Regions from separate parts of the Modestobacter sp. SSW1-42 genome, predicted to be linked through region 3. Evidence: riboswitches for the same ligand, from Rfam matches in the RefSeq annotation. Region 3 holds a riboswitch; each other region holds the start of a gene.
The links. A riboswitch is a leader RNA that binds a small molecule or an ion and turns the genes downstream of it on or off. The one in region 3 is predicted to bind thiamine pyrophosphate.
Positions count from the first base shown of each region.

Region 1: it holds a riboswitch for thiamine pyrophosphate, as region 3 does, so the genes downstream of both, thiM (hydroxyethylthiazole kinase) here and ACGBYP_RS20370 (ECF transporter S component) in region 3, are expected to answer to the same signal.
Region 2: it holds a riboswitch for thiamine pyrophosphate, as region 3 does, so the genes downstream of both, ACGBYP_RS18350 (alcohol dehydrogenase catalytic domain-containing protein) here and ACGBYP_RS20370 (ECF transporter S component) in region 3, are expected to answer to the same signal.

Region 1 is NZ_JBISCA010000006.1:94,009-101,474, forward strand. It holds gene ACGBYP_RS19680 (LamG-like jellyroll fold domain-containing protein) at 1-112, opposite strand, end outside; gene ACGBYP_RS19685 (hypothetical protein) at 109-708, opposite strand; gene ACGBYP_RS19690 (flotillin family protein) at 897-2,444, opposite strand; gene ACGBYP_RS19695 (NfeD family protein) at 2,441-3,001, opposite strand; gene ACGBYP_RS19700 (LamG-like jellyroll fold domain-containing protein) at 3,109-4,506, opposite strand; TPP riboswitch at 4,781-4,874, shown strand; gene thiM (hydroxyethylthiazole kinase) at 4,867-5,658, shown strand; gene thiE (thiamine phosphate synthase) at 5,655-6,299, shown strand; gene thiD (bifunctional hydroxymethylpyrimidine kinase/phosphomethylpyrimidine kinase) at 6,296-7,120, shown strand; gene ACGBYP_RS19720 (TenA family protein) at 7,117-7,466, shown strand, end outside.
Region 2 is NZ_JBISCA010000005.1:210,467-217,932, forward strand. It holds gene ACGBYP_RS18325 (succinylglutamate desuccinylase/aspartoacylase family protein) at 1-238, shown strand, start outside; gene ACGBYP_RS18330 (amidohydrolase family protein) at 252-1,463, shown strand; gene ACGBYP_RS18335 (DUF6518 family protein) at 1,648-2,298, shown strand; gene ACGBYP_RS18340 (DUF222 domain-containing protein) at 2,356-3,570, opposite strand; gene ACGBYP_RS18345 (hypothetical protein) at 3,751-3,954, shown strand; TPP riboswitch at 3,959-4,068, shown strand; gene ACGBYP_RS18350 (alcohol dehydrogenase catalytic domain-containing protein) at 4,059-5,069, shown strand; gene ACGBYP_RS18355 (MFS transporter) at 5,102-6,349, shown strand; gene ACGBYP_RS18360 (maleylpyruvate isomerase family mycothiol-dependent enzyme) at 6,356-7,018, opposite strand; gene ACGBYP_RS18365 (FAD-dependent oxidoreductase) at 7,190-7,466, shown strand, end outside.
Region 3 is NZ_JBISCA010000006.1:234,284-241,749, forward strand. It holds gene ACGBYP_RS20365 (ABC transporter ATP-binding protein) at 1-962, opposite strand, end outside; gene ACGBYP_RS20370 (ECF transporter S component) at 997-1,605, opposite strand; TPP riboswitch at 1,604-1,706, opposite strand; gene ACGBYP_RS20375 (SDR family NAD(P)-dependent oxidoreductase) at 1,807-2,586, opposite strand; gene ACGBYP_RS20380 (hypothetical protein) at 2,611-3,105, shown strand; gene ACGBYP_RS20385 (dihydrofolate reductase family protein) at 3,170-3,721, opposite strand; gene ACGBYP_RS20390 (ABC transporter substrate-binding protein) at 3,960-5,009, shown strand; gene ACGBYP_RS20395 (FecCD family ABC transporter permease) at 5,090-6,079, shown strand; gene ACGBYP_RS20400 (ABC transporter ATP-binding protein) at 6,076-6,843, shown strand; gene ACGBYP_RS20405 (Nramp family divalent metal transporter) at 6,848-7,466, opposite strand, start outside.

The sequences.
Region 1 (7,466 bases), 140 kb from region 3:
CCGGGACGACGGAGACCAGGACGAGCAGCACCAGGGCGCCGAGGACCGTGCGGGCCAGCGCGCTGACGACGAGGGCCGGCTGCGAGTCGCGGAGCCCGCCGGGCGGGGTCACGAGGTGCGCCCCTCCCAGACGAAGGTCACCGCGGCCGTCCGGCCCTGGGCGGTCGTGGGCGTGTTCGGGTCGAGGGTGAGCGTCACCTCGTACGTCCGGGCCTGCCCGGCGGCGGCCGCGGTCCAGGTCGGCTGCCCCGTGGCCCAGCGGGTGGGGAAGCCCGTCAGCCGGCCGGAGAAGACCTGGGCCTGGGAGCGGAAGCCGGTGCAGCCGGCGAAGCCCCCGCTGGTGCCCACCCGGACGCCGACGTCCAGCCAGCCGGCCAGCGTCCGGTCGCTGATGCCCTCGACGAACACCTGCACGTCGACCGGCCGGGAGCTCGTGGACCGCACGGTGATGCACCGGGTGCCCGCGCTGTCACCGGGCTTGAGACCGGCCACGCTGAACAGCGCGGACCCCGCGTCGTCGTCGGCCAGCGTGATGGTGGCGGCGCCCGCCGTGGCGGTCAGCGGCGGCGTCGTCGTCGTGAAGCCGGCCGCGGCGGACTGCCAGACCACGGTGACGGCCAGCAGCAGGGCGCCGACGGCCGAGGCGGCCGCCGCCAGCCGGGCCCGCGCGCGGGCAGAGCGCGGACGTCGAGCGGTGGCGCTGCGCATCCTCGGTCTCCCGGCGTCGGCATGGGGCCCGGCTCCTGCCGCGGTCCCTGAGGGGAACGGTAGGAGCAACGGCCTCACGCGGGCAGACGTTGAGTGACTCGGTCACTCCGCTGGGTGACGGACTGGGGCCGCGGCCACGCCCCACCGGGTGGCCAGGTGGGCCGGGCCACCCGGGAGCGCGGGAGCGGTCAGCGGTGCCCGTCGGCCGAGGAGCCGTTGCTGCTGGCACCGTCCAGCGGCACGTGGGTCACCGGCGCGGCCGGCCCGCCGTCGGTGGCCCCGGTGCCCAGCCGGCGCAGCATCCCGGCGACGTCCAGGCCGGTGAGGTCGCCGGACAGCTGCAGACCCTGCGCGACGTTCGCCGCGACCGACTGGCCCAGCGAGCCGGCGCCGTCGGCGGAGATGACGGTCATCTTGTCGACCGCGGCCAGCGGGGCCGACGCGGCCGACACCACGTCGGGCAGCACCTTGACCAGCAGGTCCAGGATGGCGGCCTCGCCGTAGTTGGCGAAGGCGTCGGAGCGGGCGTCCATCGCGGCGGCCTCGGCCTGCCCGCGGGCCAGGATCGCGGCGGCCTCGGCGGCGCCCTCACGCTCCACGGCGTCGGCGATCGCCTGGCGGCGCAGCTTCTCGGCCTCACCACGCTTGGCGCCCTCGATGGCCTCGGCCTCGGCCAGCGCGCTGCGGCGGGCCCGCTCGCCCTCACCGGACAGCCGCGCCTGCTCGGCGGCGGCCTGGGCCGCGGCGATGGTGGCCTGCCGCTGCGCCTCGGCGGTGAGGATCGCGGAGTTCTTGCGCCCCTCGGCCTCCTGCTCCACCCGGTACCGCTCGGCGTCGGCCGGACGGCGCACCTTGGTGTCCAGCTGGGCCTGGGTGAGGGTGGCGGTGCGCTCGGCGACCTTCTCCTGCGCGGCGAGCACCTCCTGGTCCTGGGCGGCCTGGCTCAGCGGGCCGGCCGCGGCGGCGCGGGCCTTCGCGGCGTCGATCTCCGCGTCGATCTCCGCCTGCTTCAGAGCCAGCTGGCGCTGCGAGATCGCGATCGCCTCGTCGGCGAGCAGCTGCTCCTGCTGCGCGGCCTGCCGGGCGCGCGCCTCGGCGATGGAGGCCTCCTTGAGGACCCGGGCGGCCTCGGGGCGGCCCAGGTCGGCCAGGTAGGTGCCCTCGGCCTGGATGTCCTGCAGCTGGAAGGTGTCGAGCACCAGGCCCTGGCCGGTGAGAGAGGACTCGGCCTCCTCGGCGACGGCAGAGGCGAACGCCGCCCGGTCGCGGATGATCTCCTCGATCGTCAGCCGCCCGACGATCGAGCGCAGCGCCCCGGCGAGCACCTCGGACGTGAAGGTGTCGATGCCCTCCTGCTGGTTGAGGAAGCGCTGGGCCGCGGCCCGGATCGCGCCCTCGTTGCCGCCCACCTTCACGATCGCGACGCCCTCGAGGTCGCACTTGACGCCCTGCAGGCTCACCGCGCCGCGGATGCCGACCGGGATGCGGCGGCTGGACAGGTCGATCGAGTGCAGCTTCTGCACCACCGGGAGCACGAAGACGCTGGCGCCCATCACGACCTTCTGCCCGGACATGTCGCGGCTGACCGCGCCGTCGGTGCTGGTGACCGAGCGGCCCTGCCGGCCGGTGACCAGGAAGGCCTGGTTGGGCCCGGCGACCTTGATCCGGGAGAGCACCAGCAGGACGAGCAGCAGCACGAGCAGCGCGATGCCGCCGATGGCGATGAGCAGGGTCACGGGGTTCCTCCGGTGTCTGGGAGTGGGACGGTCGTCTCCGGAGCGGTGGAGACGACGTGCACGGAGGTCTCCGTGGGGACGTCGACGACGTAGACGGGCGTGCCCGCGGGCAGCGGGACGTCGCTGCGGGCGTGGTACTTCAGCTGCTGCCCCGCCACGGCCAGCCGCACCTCGCCGAACCCGCCAGGGGGAACCCGGCTGATGACGACGCCCTGGGCCCCGAGCAGCCGGGCAGCGGTGAGCGTGGGCTCGGTGGGCATGTCGCGCAGCGCGGCGGAGAGCCGGACGGCGCCGGCCGCCAGCGGCAGGGCCACCACCAGACCGGCCACCAGCGCCAGCAGCACGGTGGCCGGCCCGGGCAGCTCGGGCAGCAGCGCGGACGCCGCGGCGCCGCCGAACCCGATGCCGCCGAGGAACGCGGCGATCGCCGGGACGGAGAACGGGCCGTCGGCGTCGGCGTGCCCGAGGTCGCCGAGCTCCCCGGCGAGCAGGGAGACGACGAGCACGAGCAGGCCCAGTCCGCCGACGGCGAGGAAGGCCACGGCAACCGGGTCCATGCGCCCTCCCCCTGGGTCTCTGGCGGCCAGAGTCGCAGGTCAGCGCATCATGATCAAGTCGTCTCACCCCGGCGAGCACCCTTTTCGGACGCTGCCGTCCCGATCTCTCAGCCGACGGCGGCGTACTGGTCGGCCACCTCGGCGCGCAGCAGCCTGGTCGCGTAGACGCTCATGTGGGCGATGGAGCCGGCGAACCAGTTGCTCGTCGGGACGTCCGGCCACCCCGCGAGGTCGTCGTACCCGGCCCGGAAGTAGCCGGTGCCCGGCTGCGCCGCGGTGGCGGCGGGGTCCTCGGCGACCAGCGCGCCGTCCACGAACAGCCGCAGCCCGGCGCCGGGCCCGGTGCCCGCCTCGAAGGTGGCGGTGAGCAGGTGCCAACTGCCGTCGTTGTAGCGCGCCGGCGACAGGACGGTCTTGGGCGTCCCGTCGTAGACACCGAACCGCAGCTGACCGCTGTTGGTCATGTAGACCATCCGGTCCCGGGCGCTCGACGTGGCGCCGTTGGTCCCGTTGCCGAACCCGATCAGGTGCCCACCCCGCGCGGTCGTGGTCGCGAACCACAGCTGCGTGGTGAACGACGTCCCGGCCTGGAGGGTGACGCCGACCGAGGACTGGACGAGGCCGGACGTGCCGTCCAGCCGGACCGCCCGCGCGGCGCTGTGGCACGCCGGCCCGGGGACGTTGTACGTCACCCCGCCGACGTAGCTGCCGTCCCCGGAGAAGGAGCCCCGGTTGCGGGCCACGGTGCCGCTGGTCTCCTGCAGGTCCAGGTACTGCGCCGCACCCGCACCCGCCGCCGCCGAGGCGCAGCTGTAGTAGACCGCGGAGCGGAACGAGACCGGTCCGTTGCCGGTGGTGGCGCTGAAGGCCGCCGTGGCGGTGCCCGGGAGCAGGACGGCCACGCCGAGCACGGCAGCTCCCGCGCACGCCCAGCGACCGCGCCGTCCCGACACCGGACGCGCACGGTCGGCGGTCGGTGAGCGGTGCAGCAGCGCCAGGCCGGTGACGGCGGCCAGCCCCACCACCACGGCGGACAGCGGGAGCCAGCGCTGCTGGGAGGCCCAGAGGGCGGGCAGGCCCAGGCTCGGCAGCCGCAGGGTCCCGACGCCGTGCACGCTCGCCGGGTCGACCAGCGCGCTGTCGGCGGTGGGGTTGGCGTCACCCCGGAGGCGGAGCCCGTCCTCCTCGACCGACTCCAGCCGGTGCAGCAGCAGGCTGCCGGGGGAGCCCGGAGCGTCGACGAGCAGCACCTGACCGGGCTCGAGGTCGGCGGTGTCCACGGGGCGGACCACCGTCACGTCACCGGGCTGCACCTGCGGCGCCATGGACCCCGAGGTGACCAGCGTGGACCGCCAGCCCACCACGGCGGGGAGCACGGCGACGAGCACCAGCAGCAGGAGGACGCCGAGGACGGTGCGGGCCAGCGCACTGACGACGAGGGCCGCGCCGGTGCTGCGCAGGCCGACGCGGGCCGGGGGCGCAGCGGTGGAGCGGGATGCGGTCACGTGGTCGGGCTCTCTGACGGGGGCTCTCGGGCGGGCGTCACCCCGGACGGCGGGGCCTGCGACGCAGCAGGCGGTCGGCACCGGCGGTGCGGACGAACCGAGGCCGTCCGGGGTCTCCGGTCGACCGGCCGGCGGTGGGACGTCCCGGTCGCCGGAGCATAGGGCGGCCCGGATGCCGAACCGGGCAGTTGCGACGGTGCGCCATCCGGTGTCGTGGGGCCGGGGCCCGGGTGCACCGGCGGTGCGGCCGGTCGCGACCGTGGTGTTAGCGTCGCCAGCCGACACGGGGTGTCCCGACCGGGACTGAGATCACACCCGTCGAACCTGCTCCAGCTCCCGCTGGCGAAGGGATGTCACGGCGTGGACGCCACCTCTCTGCGCGCTGCCAACGCGGCGCTGCGCGACACCGCACCGCTCGTGCACTGCCTCACCAACACCGTCGTCCAGACGATCACCGCCAACGCGCTGCTGGCCGTGGGCGCGGCGCCGGCGATGGTCGACGAGCCCGTCGAGGCCGGCGAGTTCGCCGCGGTCGCCTCCGCGGTGCTGGTCAACGTGGGCACCGTGCAGCAGCGCACCGCCGAGGCCATGCGGATCGCCGCCCGCGCCGCCGGGGACGCGGGCACCCCCTGGGTGCTCGATCCGGTCGCCGTCGGCGGGCTGACCTTCCGCACCGAGCTCGCCGCCGACCTGGTCGGGCTCGCGCCCGCCGTCGTCCGCGGCAACGCCTCGGAGGTGCTGGCGCTGGCCGGCGCCGGGAAGGGCGGCCGCGGCGTGGAGAGCGTCAACGGCCCCGAGGACGCCCTGGACGCCGCCGGCGAGCTGGCCCGGCGCACCGGTGCGGTCGTCGCGGTCAGCGGGCCGGTCGACGTCCTCACCGACGGGCACCGGGTGGTCCGGGTCGGTGGGGGATCGGTGCTGCTCACCCGCACCACCGGCGCCGGCTGCGCCCTCGGTGGGCTGGTCGCCGCCTACGTGGCCGCCGCCGGCGACGCGCTGACCGGCGCCGTCGCCGCGCACGCCCACGTGGCGCTGGCCGCCGAGGCCGCCGCCGCGACCGCGGCCGGCCCCGGGACCTTCGCCGCCCTGTGGCTGGACGCCCTCGACGCGGTGGACGGCGACGCGCTGGCCCGGGCGCAGGTGAGCTGGTGACCCGGCGGTTCGACCCGGCGCTGTACCTGGTCACCGACACCCTGCTCTGCGCGCCCCGGTCGGTGCCGGAGGTGGTCGCCGAGGCCGTCGCCGGTGGGGTGACCGCCGTCCAGGTGCGGGACAAGACCGCGAGCCGGCGCGAGCTGCTGGCGCTGACGCGCGCGGTGCAGGCGGTGCTGGAGGCGACGCCGCACGTGCCGCTGTTCGTCAACGACGCGGTCGACGTGACGCTGGTCGCCGGCGCCGACGGCGTGCACGTGGGCCAGGACGACCTGCCCGCCGACGAGGTCCGGGCACTGCTGGGGCCTGACGCGCTGGTCGGGGTCTCCACCGGCAGCGACGCCGAGCTCGACGCGGTCCTGGCGCTGCCCGACGGAACCGTCGACCTGGTCGGCATCGGCCCGGTGTGGTCCACGCCCACCAAGCCCGACGCCGGGGGGTCGCTCGAGCCCGCCGGCGTCCGCGCACTGGCCGACCGTGCCCGGGCCGCGGGCCTGGTCACGGTGGCGATCGGGGGCATCCACGCCGACAACGCCGCGCTGGTGACCGGGGTCGACGGCATCTGCGTGGTCTCCGACATCTGCGCCGCCGCCGACCCGGCCGAGGCCGCCCGGCTGCTGCGGAAGGAGACCGCCCGATGAGCGCGGCCGTCGCGCTGACCGTCGCCGGCAGCGACCCGAGCGGGGGCGCCGGCGTCCAGGCCGACCTGAAGACCTTCAGCGCGCTGGGCGCCTACGGCACCGCGGTGCTCACCGCGCTCACCGCGCAGAACACCCGCGGGGTCACCGGGGTGCACGGCGTCCCGGCCGACTTCGTGGCGCTGCAGCTGCAGACGCTGTTCGCCGACGTCCGCGTGCACGCCACCAAGCTGGGCATGCTGGGCACCGCCGACGTCGTCCGCGAGGTCGCCCGGGTGCTGGCCGGCCGGCCCGGCGGCCCGGTGGTCTGCGACCCGGTCATGGTCGCCACCAGCGGCGACCGGCTCATCTCGGCCGAGGCCGTGGACGCCGTCCGCACCGACCTGCTGCCGGTCACCGACCTGCTGACCCCCAACGTGCCCGAGGCCGCCGCGCTGCTGGACGTCGCGCCGGCCACCTCGGTCGAGGAGCTGGCGCCGCAGGCCACCGCGCTGCTGGCCCTCGGGCCGGCGGCGGTGCTTCTCAAGGGCGGCCACCTCGGCGGGGAGTCCAGCGTCGACGTCCTGGTGACCGCCGGCGGGGTGCTGGAGACCCGGCGCCCGCGGGTCGACACGACCTCGACCCACGGCACCGGCTGCACGCTGTCCTCGGCGCTGGCTGCGCTCGCCGCGCACGACCGGCTGGCCGGCCGGGAGCCCGACTGGGCCCCGCTGGTCGACCGCGCGCGCACCTACCTGCAGGCGGCGCTGGAAGCGGGCGCCGCTCTCGGCGTCGGCTCCGGCCACGGCCCGGTGCACCACTTCGCCGGGTGGTGGGAGGCGTGACCTTCACCGACGACGCCTGGGCCGGCACCGCCCACCTGCGGACGACGATCGAGGAGCTGGCCTTCCTGACCGAGCTCGGCGACGGCACGCTCGCCCCGGCCGCGTTCCGTCACTACCTCGAACAGGACGCCCTGTACCTGGCCGGGTACGCCCGGGCGCTGGCGCTGCTGGCCGCCCGCGCCCCCGACCCCGACGCCGCGGCGTTCTGGGCGGACTCGGCGTCGGTCACCCGCACGGTCGAGACCGCGCTGCACGCGGACCTGCTCGGCTCGCAGCTGCTGGGCCCCGCGTCCGCGGAGCTGCTGCACTCACCCACGTGCCTGGGCTACGTCTCCTACCTGGTGGC
Region 2 (7,466 bases), on a different contig from region 3:
GGCCCCGGTCGAGCACGAGGGGTGGGTGTGGCTGCGCAGCCCGGTCCGCGGCTTCTGGCAGGCGGCGGTGGCGGTGGGCGCGGACGTGCGCACCGGCGACGTCCTGGGCGTGCTGCTGGACCCGTGGGGCGCCGAGCTGCACCGGGTGGTGGCGCCGGCTGACGGCGTCCCGCTGTTCCTCACCTCCAGCCCGGCGGTGGACGCCGACGGGCTGCTGCTGGGGCTCGCCCGCGCCTGAGAGGGTGCCGGTCATGCGCATCCGCTCCGTCTCCGTCGTCGACGTCGCCGCCCGCCGGACGGTCCCCGACCAGCTGCTCGCCTGGGACGGCGACGTGCTCACCACCGTGGGCCCCGACGACGACGGCCCGCTGGAGGCCGGGGACGTCGACGGGCGGGGGCTGTTCGCGCTGCCGGGGCTGATCGACTGCCACGTGCACGTGACGTCGCTGTCGGCCGACGAGTGGGCCGACTCCGGACACCCGGCCAGCTACGTCGCCGCGCACGCCACCCGGGCGCTGGCGGCGATGGTGCGGCGCGGCTTCACCACCGCGCGGGACGCCGGCGGCGCGGACGCCGGGCTGGCGCGCGCGCTGGACGAGGGCGTGCTGACCGGCCCGCGGCTGTCCACCTGCGGCAAGGCGCTGTCCCAGACCGGCGGGCACGCCGACCTGCGCCCGCGCGGGCGGGAGCTGTGGGACGCCCACCCCGACGTCCCGGGCATCGGCCGGATCGTCGACGGCGGCGACGAGGTGGCGCGGGCGGTGCGCGAGCAGGGCCGGCGCGGGGCGACGTTCGTGAAGCTGATGCTGTCCGGCGGGATCACCAGCCCGGCCGACCGGGTCGACGGCGTGCAGTTCTCCGACGCCGAGATCCGGGCCGCCGTCGAGGAGGCCGACCGGCTGGGCCTGTACTGCGCGGGGCACGCCTACGCCGGGGCCGCGGTGCAGCGGGCGGTGCGGCTGGGCGTGCGCACGATCGAGCACGGCAACCTCATCGAGACCGCCGACGCCGAGCTGATGGCCGAGGCCGGCACGTTCCTGGTGCCGACGCTGAGCGCCTACGCGGTGCTGGCCGAGCGCGGACTCGAGTTCGGCCTGCCGGCCGACAGCATGACCAAGCTGGCCGCGGTGGCCGACCGGGGCGCCGCGGCCGTGCGCACCGCCGCCGCGGCCGGGGTGCGGATCGCGCTGGGCACCGACCTGCTCGGCCCGATGGCCGCCGAGCAGAACCGCGAGTTCACCCTGCGGGCCGCGGTGCAGTCGTCGTGGGAGGTGCTGGAGAGCGCCACCCTGGTGGGCGCCGAGCTGCTCGGGCAGGCCGGCCGGCTGGGCGTGCTGGCGCCGGGGGCGGCCGCCGACGTCCTGCTCTGCCGCACCGACCCCTCGGTCGACGTACGGGTGCTGTCGCGGCCGGAGGAGACGCTGGCGACGGTCGTCAGCCGCGGCCGGGTGGTCGCCGGCTGACCGGCCTCCCGCTCGGCGGGGCAGACGGCCTTGCGCCGCACCTGGCTCGCCGGCTCGGTGCTGTTCACGGCGGCACCCTGGCCAGCTGACGGGACGATCCCGTACCGGTTTCCCGCGCGCGCCGCCGCCGTCGTCGGCCCCGGACCTGCCACGCTCGCCCGCACGCTCGAGCGGAGGTGCACCGATGACGCAGCTGACCGTCTCCCCCGGCACGCGTGCGGCGGCCGGCCCCGTGCTGGCGGTCGCCGGCGGGCTGGTCACCGGCGGGTTCGCCGCCTGGGCGTACTACGGCGAGGCGTTCCGGCCGCTGGCGCACAGCTTCGGGCTGTGGATCGCGCTGCTGGCGCTGCTCAGCGCCCGGCGCCCGGTGCGCGAGGCGGTGCTGCGGTCGGTGCTGGCGCTGGCAACCGCAGTCGTGGCGTTCTACGTCGGCAAGGACGTCATGTACGGGATCGAGTACCCCGGGCAGCCGTACGCGGTGGACCTCGGCGAGCTCGTCCAGTGGCTGGTGCTGTCGGTGGTCGCCGGCTCGCTGCTCGGCTGGGCGTTCCGCCGGATCGGCCGCCCAGGGCACGCCGGCGCCGCCTCGACCGCCGCGGCGCTGGGACTGCTGCTCGCCGACGCCTACCGCCGCAGCTCGAACTACCCGGCGGACGCCGTCGTGGTGGTCGGCTTCGCCGTGCTGGCCGCCGTCGCGGTGCTGGCGGTCGCCGTCCGCTCGCCGCGGCAGCTCGCCGAGGTCGCCCTCTGGACGGTGCCGGCGGCAGCCGCCGGCTGGGTGCTCGTCTCGGCTCCCGACCTCCTCGAGCAGCTGCTGATCACCGGCTCCCTCTGACCCAGGCGGACGCCTCTCCCCCGGCCGCCCGGCCGCACCAACGAGGCGGCGAGCCGTTCAGGTCAGGAGGGAGCCGATCAGGATCTCGGTGCCGTCGGGTCTCCAGGTGCGCCAGCGGTGCCCCGGCGGCGCGCCGTCGTCGCGCTCGACCCGGAACCCGTGGTGGACCTTGGTGTGGTGCCGCTCGCAGAGCAGCGCGGAGTTATCCAACGACGTCTCGCCGCCGTTGATCCACTCGACGAGGTGGTGGACGTCGCACCAGTGCGTCGGCGCCCCGCACCCGGCGAACACGCAGTGCCCGTCCCGGTTCTCCACCGCCCGGCGCAGGTGCGACGGCACCACCCGGTGGGTGCGACCCACGTCCAACGGCAACCCGTCGGGCCCCAGCACGATCCGGGTGACCGTCGCGTCACACGCCACCCAGCGGGCCCGCGCCGCCGACAGCGTCGCGCCGAACCCGGTCCGAGCGGCGTCCGGGCCGGTGGACGGGTCGACGAGGTCCTCCAGGTCGACGGTGATCACGACGTGCGGCTTGACCGTCCGCAGCACCGGCAGGCTCCCGCCGGCGAGCTGGTTGTCGGCCAGCTGCACGAGGGCATCGGCATTCTGCTGGCTCCGGGTGCGGGTGTCGCCCTTCGGGCGGTCGGCCTGCACGATCGACTCGAGGGCAGCCTGCACCTTCTCCCCACCCACCGCATCCAGGTCGAACCGACCCGTGACGCTGCCATCAGCGTGCTTCGCGATCGACAACCGCCGCCCCTCGGTCGGGTCCGGTTCGGCGCCGTCGGGATCGAGTGCGGCCTCGAAGGCCCGCACCGCGACGACCAGCGTCTGATGCGGCGCCTCGGCTGCCACGGTCGTCCATGCCTCGTCGAACGGCGCCAGGTCGATGCCCTGCTCCTCGGCTCGGGCCCGTTCCGTCGCGCCGACCGCGTGGGCCACCACGTCCACCTGCCCCGCGCTCACGGCACCCTCGGCGAACCCGTTCGCCAGCACCGGGAAGTGCTCCAGCACCCGTCCCGACCGCACGATCCGCGACGCCTCCGCTGGTGCGAGCCGAGCGCGCCCGACCAGCCACGACCGCATCGTCCTGATGCCGTCGTGCTCCGCGGCCTGTGTCGCCTCTCCGTGCCGCACCGTGCGCGTGAGCTCGGCGCTGGCCCGGTTCACCACCTGCACCAGCAGGGCCACCCGGTCCAGCACCTGACCATCCGACAAGACGTGCAGCTCATCCGTCGCCAGGGCGTCGAGAGCCGACTGCAACTCGCTCACGACACCCCCTCAGCCGTTCGAACAGGTGTACGAATCCTATCCATGACGACCGACCAGAGCAACGCGAAACCGCAGGTCACATGCTCATCCACAGATGTGCCAGACCTCTTGACGCGCAACAGGTCAACCCGATCGGCGACCGGCCGTACGACGTCCCAGACCGCGCGGCAGACTCGCCCGGTGACGACCGACCCGGTGATCTGCTCGGCGAAGGGCTGCCGCGAGCCGGCGGCCTTCCGGCTGATCTGGAACAACCCGAAGCTGCACACCCCCGACCGGGAGAAGGTCTGGGCCGCCTGCGCCCAGCACCGCGACCAGCTCTCCGACCACCTCTCGGTGCGCGGCTTCCTCCGCCGCGTCGACCCCCTGGAGCAGCCCCGGTAGGTTCGCCCGTGCACACGGGAGCCCGGGCGCGGGCTGAGATGGCGGACGTCCCCCGCCGACCGTCCACACCTGATCCGGTTCATGCCGGCGGAGGGAGCTGCCCGATGCTCGCGGCGCGCTTTCACGGAGCCCACCAGCCACTCGCCCTGGACGACGTCCCGGTGCCCGACCCCGGCCCGGACGAGGTGCGCGTGCGGGTGCACGCCGCCGGCGTCTGCGGCACCGAGCTGCACTTCACCGACGGGCTGTACGCCCCGTCCCGGACGCCGATGACGCTGGGCCACGAGGCCGCCGGCGTGGTCGACGCGGTCGGCGCCGACGTCACCGGCTGGGCGCCCGGCGACCGGGTGGCCGTGTACTACTACCTGTTCTGCGGCCGCTGCCGCTGGTGCCTGCGCGGCCGGCAGAACCTGTGCCTGGCCCCGCGCGGCGTCCTGGCCTTCGCCGCCGACGGCGCGTTCGCCGAGCAGCTCGTCGTCCCGGCGCACTGCCTGGTCCGGCTGCCCGATGCGGTGTCCTTCGACGCCGCGGCACCGCTGTGCTGCGCGGGGACGACGGCGGTGCACGCGCTCACCGAGGCTGCGGTCGAACCGGGTGAGGTGGTCGTGGTGCTGGGCAGCGGCGGCGTCGGGTTGGCCGTCGTCCAGGACGCACGCCGGCGCGGGGCGACCGTGATAGCGGTCAGCCGCGACGCCGCCCGCCGCGAGGCCGCGCTGCGCTCCGGCGCCACCGCCGCGGTCACCCCCGGCGAGACCGCTGACGCGGTGGCCCGGCTCTCGGGCGGGCAGGGCGCGGACGTCGTGGTCGAGCTGGCCGGGGTGACGGCGACCCTGGAGCTGGCCACGAGCGTGCTCGGGCGGCGCGGGCGGCTCGTGCTCGTGGGCTACAGCGCCGACCCCCTCACCGTCAGCCCGCTGGGGATGGTGGTCGCCGAGCAGCGCGTGATCGCCAGCGTCGGCAACACCCTGGCCGAGCTGGAGACCGCCGTCTCGCTGGCCGCCACCGGCCAGCTGAGCCCGCCGGTCGCGGCGACGATGCCGTTGTCCCAGGTCAACGATGCGCTCGACCGTCTTCGAGCCGGCGAGGTGACCGGCCGGCTGGTCCTGCACCCCTGACCCTTCGGGGGGCCGTGCAACCATCGACCCCCGTGGCCCGACGCAACAGCAAGGCCGACCCGCTCCCCCGCGAGGTCGGCGTCCTGGCGATCGTGGCCTTCGTCGTCGCGCTCGGCTTCGGTGTCGTGGCCCCGGCCATCCCGCTCTTCGTCCGCGACTACGGCGTCGGGACGACGGCCGTCGGCTTCGCGATCAGCGCGTTCGCCTTCTTCCGGTTCGTCTCGGCGTTCGGCGGCGGGGCGCTGGTCGAGCGGGTCGGTGAGCGGGTGGTGCTCGCCGCCGGGCTCGGGATCGTCGCGGTGACCAGCGGGCTGGCGGGGCTGGCCGGCAACTTCCCGCTGTTCGTCGCGCTGCGGGCGGCCGGCGGCATCGGCAGCGCGATGTTCACCGTGGCCGCGCTGTCGCTGCTGCTGCGCACCTCACCGGCGGCCTCCCGCGGCCGGGCCGCGGCCACGTACCAGGGCGGCTTCATCCTCGGCGGCATCGCCGGCCCGGCCGCCGGCGGCTTCCTCGCCGAGATCTCCCCCCGGGTGCCGTTCTTCGTCTACGCCGCGTTCCTGCTCGTCGCCGGCAGCGTCGCGCTGGTGCTGCTGCGCCCGGCGGCGCTGCCGCCGGCCGACCCGCCGGTCACGCCCGCCGTCGACCAGGGCGGGGGCGGCGAGCCCTCCACCGCCGCGGTGCCCCCACCCGGCACGGACGGCGGTGGGCTGCGCGCGGCGCTGCGCTCGCGGGCCTACCTGGCCGCGCTCGTGGCCAACCTCGGCGTCGGGTGGGTGCTGTTCGGGGTGCGCAACTCCCTGGTGCCGCTCTACGTGACCGAGGAGCTGGGCAAGACCGTCGCCTGGGCCGGCGCAGGCCTGCTCGCCGGGTCGGTGGCCCAGGCCCTCGGGCTGCTGCGCGCCGGGCGGCTGTCGGACACCTGGGGACGCCGGCCCTCGCTGCTGGTGGGCACCGGGCTCGCGACCACGTCGATCGCCGTCCTGGTGCTGCCGCCGGCCACGGGCGTCTTCCTGCTGGCGATGGCCACCTTCGGGCTGGGCGCCTCGTTCCTGGCCAGCGTGCCCGCCGCGATCGTCGGCGACGTGAGCCCGGCCAAGGGCGGCAAGGCGGTGGCTGTCTTCCAGATGGTGGCCGACCTGGGCGCCGTGGCCGGCCCGCTGGCCGCCGGCTGGCTCACCGACACCTATTCCTTCCAGGTGGCCTTCGCCGTCAGCGCGGGCGTGCTCGGCCTGGGGCTGCTCGCCGCGCTGGCGATGCCCCGCACCGTCACGCCCGCCTGACCCACCTCACAGCCAGGGCGCCAGGGTGGGCAGCGGGCCGTCGGCCTGCAGCCCGGCGCCGTCGCTGCGGCCGGTGATCCAGGCGGTGACCGCCGGCAGGGTGCCGGCCACGGCCAGCGCGCCGGTCCCCCACTCGCGGTCGCCGGCGAACAGCGCCACGTCGGGGACGGTGTCGCGGGCGTCCCACTGGCGGAACACGTCGTCGACCACCGCGGCCAGCACGTCGTCGGGGACGTCGGCGAACCCGATCCCGGCGTCGAGGTCGATCGCGTGCACCCACACCTCGCGGGCCCGCAGCCAGGGCAGGTCGGCGGCGGGGACGACGTGTCCCTCGCCGGTGCGCACCTGCGCGCTCCACACGTCGTCCGGCACCGCACGCACCGTCTCGGCCAGCCGCTGGGTCGCGGCCAGCACCGCGGCACGCAGCTCCGCCGGCGGCAGGCCGGCGAGGTCGTCGGCCACCTGCTGGGCGACGCCGGTGCGGGCCTCGGTCAGGTGGGCGGCCAGCGCGTCCGCGCCGTGCGCCACGTGGGCCAGCACCTGCGCGCGGGTCCACCCGGGCAGCAGCGACGGACCGTCGAACTCCTCGTCGGTGAGCCGCCCCAGCGCCGTCCCGAGGTGCTCCTCCCCTCGTCGCCACCGGTCCAGCTGCTCGGTCGGCGCGGTCATCGGGTCTCCTCGGGTCGCGGGGCGGGACGCCTCCACCCTGCCGCCTGCGACCGGTCGCGGCGAGCGGAGCCCGCGCGGCTTCCGGTGGCGGGTGCGAAGGGGTTGGATGGAGGTGCCACCGGGAGCGGCCCCACCGGGCGCCCGCCCCGGCGGCCCCAGACCGGAGGTGCCGTGCCCGCTCGCCCCGTCCTGCTCACCGTCGACGACGACCGCACGGTCAGCCGCGCCGTCGCCCGCGACCTGCGCCGCCACTACGGCGACCGCTACCGCGTGGTGCGCGCCGAGAGCGGCGCCGACGCCCTGGCCGCGCTGCGCGAGCTCACCGCCCGCGGTGAGCTCACCGCGCTGCTGCTGGCCGACCACCGGATGCCCGGCATGACCGGCGTCGAGTTCCTCGAGCAGGCCATGGACCTGGTGCCCGGCGCGAAGCGGGTGCTGCTCACCGCGT
Region 3 (7,466 bases):
GGCGGGCGCTCCAGACGGCGCAGCCCCGCGGTGAGCGCCGGTCCCGCGGTGACCCGGCCGGTGGTGGGCGCCCGCAGCCCGGCCAGCAGCAGCGCCAGCGTCGACTTGCCGGTGCCGTTCGGGCCGGTGACGGCCAGCGTCCGGCCCGCGCGCAGGACGACGTCGATGGGCCGCAGCCCGGGGACGTCGCTGCCGCGGTGGGTGTACCCGGCGGCCTCGGTGGCCAGCAGCTGCTCGCCGGGGGAGTGCTGCCGCCGCGCCGGCAGTCGCGGGGGCGCGGGCCGCCAGCCGGCCCCGTGCTCGACGGTGCCGCCGCCGGGCAGCAGCTCGACCACCCGGTCGACCAGCGGCAGCCACGATTCCACGTCGTGGTCGACCACCACCAGGGTGGCGTCCCGGGCGCCGACCGCGCGGAGCACCGCGGCGCGCACCTGGGCGGCGCCGTCGGGGTCGAGCTGGGCGGTCGGCTCGTCGAGCAGCAGCAGCCCCGGGCGGGTGGCCAGCGCACCGGCCAGCACCAGTCGCTGCTTCTGCCCGCCGGACAGCGCGGCGGTCGCCCGGTCGCGGCCGAGGTCGAAGCCCACGGCGTCCAGGGCCGCGTCGACCGCCGGCCAGATCAGCGCCGGCGCGGTGCCGGTGTTCTCCAGCCCGAAGGCCACGTCGTCCCCGGCCCGGGTCATCACCAGCTGGGAGTCCGGGTCCTGGAAGACCATGCCGACCCGCTGCCGCCGCCGGTCCGGCACGGCGCCGTCGACGGTCAGCTCACCCGCGGGGTCGCCGGCTTCCGGGTCCAGCAGGCCACCGAGGGCCCGCAGCAAGGTCGACTTCCCGGAGCCGGAGGCCCCGGTGAGCAGCACGCGCTCACCGGGGGCCACCGTCAGGTCGACGTCCTGCACCGCCCAGGCCCGGCGGGTGGCGTGCCGGAAGCCCCAGCCGGCCAGCCGCACTGCGACCGGGGTCACCGGGCCGGCCTCGCCTGGGGGGCGAGGTCCTCCTTCACACGCGGGTGCGGCCGGCGGTGAACGAGGACAGCGCGCCGCTGGCGCGCAGTGCGCGGGTCAGCGCCATGCCGCCGACGCCGGCGATCACCACGGTGCTGCTGACGACCAGGAGCAGGTAGACGGTCTTCCAGGCCGCCGTCCAGTCCGGGTAGTAGTAGCCGAAGTCCAGGAAGGTGGCGGCCAGCCCGGCCAGCGCCGCGGCCAGCAGCGCCTGCAGCCAGCCGAAGCGGCGGTAGCGGAACGCGGCGAAGCCCAGCTCGGCGGCCAGGCCCTGCAGCAGGCCGTAGAGGACGACGGTGCTGCCGAAGTGCGAGCCCAACAGCGCCTCGACGACGGCGCCGATCAGCTCGGCGAACACCGCGGCGCCCGGCTTGCGGACGACGAGCGGCGCGACCACCGCGGGCAGCAGGAAGACGCCGTAGAGCACCGCCTGGGCGGGCGGGAAGCCGGCGAAGGCGGGTCCCGTGGCCGAGAAGACCAGGGCCCACAGCCAGAAGACGAGGCCGAAGGCGACGCCCAGCACGGCGGTGACGATGATGTCGACGGTGCGCCAGGACGTCGTCCCGGGGGCAGCGTCGATCGGTCGGACGGCCTTCTCGGCCATGGTGCTCCTCCAGACTCCCTGCGCCGGCATGACCCGGATCAGGTTCGAGGGTCTGCGGTTGCCCGCACTCTCAGCGCCGAGGCGCTCCCCTGTCGTGTGTGTGGCAGGAGCCTAGACCGCCGCCGCCCGACCGCGCGGGTCGAGCCACCGCGCCGACCGGTGCGCCGCCGCGGGACCCGGCCCACCGGTCGGCAGGGTGGCTCAGCCCTGCCGGCGCTCCGGCCCGCCGTGCAGCCCGCGGCGGGCCATCGACGCGGTCAGCGCCGTCCAGGCCCGGACCGGCAGCACCCGGACCAACTTCATCAGCACGGCCATCGGCAGCGGGAAGACGATCTCGGCCCGGTCGCGGGCGATGCCGTCGGCGATGGTGCGCGCGGCGACCTCGGCGGGGACCTTGAACGGCATCGGGAAGCGGTTGCGGTCGGTCATCCGGGTGGTCACGAACCCGGGGTTGACCGTCTGGACGACGACCCCGCGCGGCGCCAGCGAGCCGCGCAGGCTCTCCAGCAGGTTGATCAGCGCTGCCTTGCCCGCGCTGTAGGCCTCCGAGCCGGGCATCCCGCGGTACCCGGCGACCGAGGCGACGCCGACGATGCGCCCGGCGCCGGCGCCGAGCATCTGCGGGACGACGGCCTCCATCGTGTGCACCGCGCCCATCACGTTGACCTGCAGGTGGTCGCTGAAGAGCTGGGAGTCCCACGGTTCCACGTGGAACGACGACCACGTGCCGGCGTTGAGGACGGCGACGTCCAGTCCGCCCAGCGCCTCGCGCACCGCCTGCCCGGCGGCGACGGTGGCGGCCCGGTCGGTGACGTCGACCGGGACGACGGCCATCCGGCCCGCCGCCACCTCGGTGAGCTGGTCGACGCTGCGGGCGCTGATCGCCACCCGGGCACCGCGATCGGCCAGCTCGCGGGCCAGGGCGGCGCCGATGCCGGTCGAGGCGCCGGTGACCCAGATGCGTGCTCCGTCGAGCTCCATGGCCCCAGCGTGGAGGATGGGGCCGTGGCAGCGCGCAAGGGGTCGGGGAAGAGGGCGGCACCGACCGGTCAGGTGGGCCGCGGCGAGTTCGTCGTCTACCCCGGCGGCCCGACGGCGATCTACGACCTGCTCGAGCGGCTGTCCGCGGCCGCCGGCGACGCCCCCGAGTACGGCACCCCCGGCATCAGCCTGGACCGGAAGCGGCTGACCGTGCGCTGGTTCGGCGAGCCGCCGGCCGCGGTGCGCCGCGTGCTCGACGGGGCGCAGGGCTTCGAGCTGACCCTCGCGCCGACCGAGTTCCGCCCCGCCGACCTGCGCGCCGAGGCCGAGCGGCTGCTGGCCGAGCACCCCGGGCTGGTCACCAGCGCCCGCGACCGCCCCGAGGGCGACGGCCTCGAGGTGCTGGTCGCGCCGCCCGCCGCCGAGGCCGCCGGCAGCGCAGACGCCGCGCTCGAGCAGGCCGGCGTCCGGGCGGTGTTCCCGCTGTTCGCCGAGCCCGGCGAGGCCCTCCCGGACTGACGCCTGCGGTCGTCCCCTCCCGGGGCCGAAGTCGCGACTTCGGCCCCGGGAGGGGACCGAGGGGTCAGGCAGCGGGGCCGTAGGTCAGGTGGGCGACGCCGTTGCTCAGGGCCTCGGCGCCGCGCAGCGACAGCGTCTGCGCCGTCCCCTCGGGGAAGAGCTTGATGCCGGTGCCCACCGCGACCGGGTAGACGTAGAGGTGCAGCTCGTCGACCAGGCCGTCGGCCAGCAGCGCCCGCACCAGGGTGGCGCTGCCGCTGACGTAGAGGTCGCCGTCGACCTCGTCCTTGAGCGCCCGGACCCGGTCGGCGGCGTAGCCGCCCAGCACGGTCGAGTTGCGCCACACCGACTCGGCGTCGGTGAGGGTGGAGCTGACCACGTACTTGGTGGTGTCGTTGAAGAAGGGCGCGCCCTCGTCGTCCTCGACGGTGCGGGTCGACCAGGCCGGCGCGAACATCTCGAAGGTGGTGCGGCCCAGCAGGATGCCGGCCGACGACCCGGTCAGCTCGCCGATCGAGGACGACAGGTCGTCGGGGAAGCCGTAGTCGACCGTCCACATCGGGACGTCGACCACGCCGTCGACGGTGGTGAACTCGTGGACCTTGATGGCACCCATGTGCGTGGCTCCTCAGCGTCAGGACCGGCCGGCGCCGGTCTCGTCACCCGTCCAGACGGCGGACGGCGCAGTTTCTCATCTGTCGCCGTGCGATCGGGCGGTCCGGCGGGCGCTCGGGGCCGCGGGCGACGTGCGTTAGGTTAGGCAACACTTACCCAACAGCGGCGTGCGCCGAACCCGACCCGCCGGAGATCCGCCGGGTGGCCCGCGCGCGCACCGAGGACAGGAGCACGGCAGCATGAGGACGCCCATCGGCCGGATCGGGCTCGTGGCCACCGCCGTGGTCTCGGTCTGCGCGCTGACCGCCTGTGGAGCCTCCGAGCCGGTGCTCGAGCCCAGCGCCGCCGAGGCCGGCGAGGGCGGCACCACCTACCCGCTGGTGATCGACAACTGCGGCCAGCAGCTGACCGTGGAGGCGCCACCGCAGCGCGTGGTCTCCCTCGACCAGGGCGTCACGGAGATCCTGCTGTCCCTGGACCTGGGCGACCGGGTCGTGGGCACCGCGTCCTGGACCGACCCGGTGCTGCCCGAGCTCGCCGACGCCAACGCGTCGGTGCCCCGGCTGGCGGACAACGCGCCCAGCTACGAGGTCGTCCTCGGCGCCGACCCGGACCTCGTGACCGCCTCCTTCGGACGGCACTACCTGACCGGCGGGGTCGCCGAGCGGGCCCGCTTCGCCGAGACCGGCATCGACTCCTACCTCTCGCCCACCGACTGCGAGGACGGGCAGAGCATCAACGGCGGTGGCACCCGGACCCGCCCGCTCACCGTGGACGCGCTGTACCAGGAGATCCGCGAGCTGGCCGCCGTCTTCGACGTCCCCGCCCGCGGCGAGGCGCTGGTCACCCGGCTGCAGGAGCGCGCGGCCGCCGCGACCGCGCGGATCGAGCAGTCCGACGTGTCGATGGCGTTCTGGTTCGCCGACACCAAGAGCCCCTACGTGGCCGGCGGCTTCGGTTCGGCCAACCTGCTGGCGACCACGGTGGGCGCGACCAATGCGTTCGCCGACCTGGACGAGGACTGGCCCGCCGTCGGCTGGGAGACCGTGGTGGAGCGCGACCCGCAGGTGCTCGTGCTCGGCGACCTGCTCCGCGACCGGTTCCCCGGCGACCGGCTGGCCGACAAGGAGGCGTTCCTGGCGGCCGACCCGCTGACCAGCACCCTGCAGGCGGTGCAGGACGAGCGCTACATCGCCCTGCACGGGGCGGAGATGAACCCCTCCATCCGCTTCGTGGACGGGCTGGAGAAGATCGCCAACGGGCTGAAGCAGCTCGGGACGACGTCCTGAGCGTCGGGCCGGCGCTGGTCGGCGCGGCCGGTGCCACCACGTCGGCGCCGGTCCGACGCCGGACGACCGGGCTGCTGCTCGTGGCCGCGGGCGTCGCCGCGGTGGTGCTCTCCGTGGCCGCCGCGATCACCCTCGGCCCCGCCGACGTCTCGCTGGTCAACGTGCGCGACGTGCTGCTCAACCACCTCGGTCTGGCTGAGGTCCCGGTGCGGGCCGCCAAGGACGCGATCGTCTGGGAGGAGCGGCTGCCCCGGGCCCTCACGGCGGCCGCGGTCGGCGCCGGGCTGGGCATCTGCGGGGCCGTCCTGCAGTCGCTGCTGCACAACCCGCTGGCCGACCCGTTCCTGCTCGGGATCTCCTCCGGCGCCTCCACGGGCGCCGTGCTGGTCGGGGTGCTCGGGCTCGGCGGCACCGCGATCGGCCTGTCCGGCGGAGCGTTCATCGGCGCCGTGCTGGCCTTCGGCCTCGTCGTCCTGCTCGCCCAGCTCTCCGGCGGCGGCACCGACCGGGTCATCCTCGCCGGCGTGGCGGGCACCCAGCTGTTCTCCGCCCTGACGTCGTTCGTGGTGTTCGCCTTCGCCGACTCCGACGAGACCCGCGGCGTCATGTTCTGGCTGCTGGGCTCGCTGGAGGGGGTCCGCTGGGACGACGTCGCCCTGTGCGGCGCCGCCGTCGTCCTCGGTCTCCTGCTGTGCCTGGGCTCGGCGCACACGCTGGACGCCTTCTCCTTCGGCGACGACGTCGCCGCCTCCCTCGGCGTCCACGTGACGCGGGCCCGGATGCTGCTGCTGGTGCTCACCGCCCTGCTCACCGCGGCGCTGGTGAGCGTCGCCGGCGCCGTCGGCTTCGTGGGGCTGGTCCTGCCGCACGCCGCCCGTTTCCTCGTCGGCCCCCGGCACGCGCGGCTGGTCCCGGCCACGGCGCTGATCGGCGCCGTCTTCATGGTGTGGGTCGACGCGGTGTCGCGGGTGGCGTTCCAGCCCACCCCATTGCCGGTCGGGGTCGGGACGGCGTTGGTCGGCGTGCCGGCGTTCGTGCTGATCCTGCTGCGGCGCAGGCGGGCCCGGTGACGCTGCAGGCGTGGGAGGTCCGCTGGCACCGCGGCGGGGCCCTGGTCGTCGACGGGGTGACCCTGACCCCGGCCCCGGGCAGCACGGTCGGGCTGTTGGGGCCCAACGGCTCCGGCAAGTCCTCGCTGCTGCGGCTGCTGACCGGCACCGCCCGGCCGGACTCCGGCGTGGTCACCCTGGACGGCGCCGCGCTCGGCTCGCTGCCCCGCCGGGACGTCGCCCGCGCGGTCGCGGTGGTGAGCCAGCACGCCGACACCGACACCGACATCCGTGTGCGGGACGTCGTCCGGCTCGGCCGGATCCCGCACCGCGGCTTCCTCGGTGCGGCCGGTGCCGGTGACGAGGGGGCGGTGGCGGCAGCGCTCGCGCACACCGGCCTCACCGACAAGGCCGACCGGCTGTGGCACACGCTGTCCGGGGGTGAGCGCCAGCGCGTGCAGATCGCCCGGGCGCTGGCCCAGGAGCCGCGGGAGCTGCTGCTGGACGAGCCGACCAACCACCTGGACATCCGCCACCAGCTCGAGCTGCTCACCCTGGTCGCGCGGCTGCCGGTCACCAGCGTCATCGCCCTGCACGACCTGAACCTCGCGGCGATGTTCTGCGACGAGGTGGTCGTGCTGGAGCGCGGGCGGGCGGTGGCCGGGGGGCCGCCGCGCGAGGTGCTGACCGCCGAGCTGATCGCCCGGGTCTACGGCGTGCGGGCGCAGGTGCACACCGACGGGCAGGGCCGGCTCAGCGTCCTCTTCGAGCCCGGAGAGCCGTGACCGGTCAGCCCAGGAAGGTGCTGACCAGCAGGTAGCCGTTGAGGCCGATGATCAGCGCGGCGACGACCGCGCCGGTGAGAGTGGTGATCCGACGGTTGACCCAGCCGCCCATCAGGTCCTTGCGCGAGGTGAGCCACAGCAGCGGCACCAGGGCGAAGGGGATGCCGAAGCAGAGCACGACCTGCGACCAGACCAGCGCCTTGGTCGGGTCGACGCCCAGGCCCAGCACCAGCAGCGCGGGGGCGAGGGTGATCAGCCGGCGGACCAGCACCGGGATGTGCTTGCGCAGGAAGCCGGCCATCACCACCTGCCCGGCGTGCGTGCCGACCGAGGAGCTGGCGAACCCGGCGGCCAGCAGCGCGACGGCGAAGGCCAGTGCCGCACCGTTGCCGAGCCGGTCGCCCAGGCCGGCGTGCACGCTCTCCAGCGACTCGATGCCGTCGCCGGCGGTGAACAGCTGTGCGGCGATCACCAGCATCGCGGCGTTGACCAGCCCGGCCAGGCCCATGGCCAGGACGACGTCGAGGCGCTGGGCCCGCAGCAGCCCGCGCCGTCCGGAGCGCGTCTTCCCGGCGGTGACCGTGTCGCCGTAGCGGCCGGGCGTCAGCGCGGAGTGCACGTAG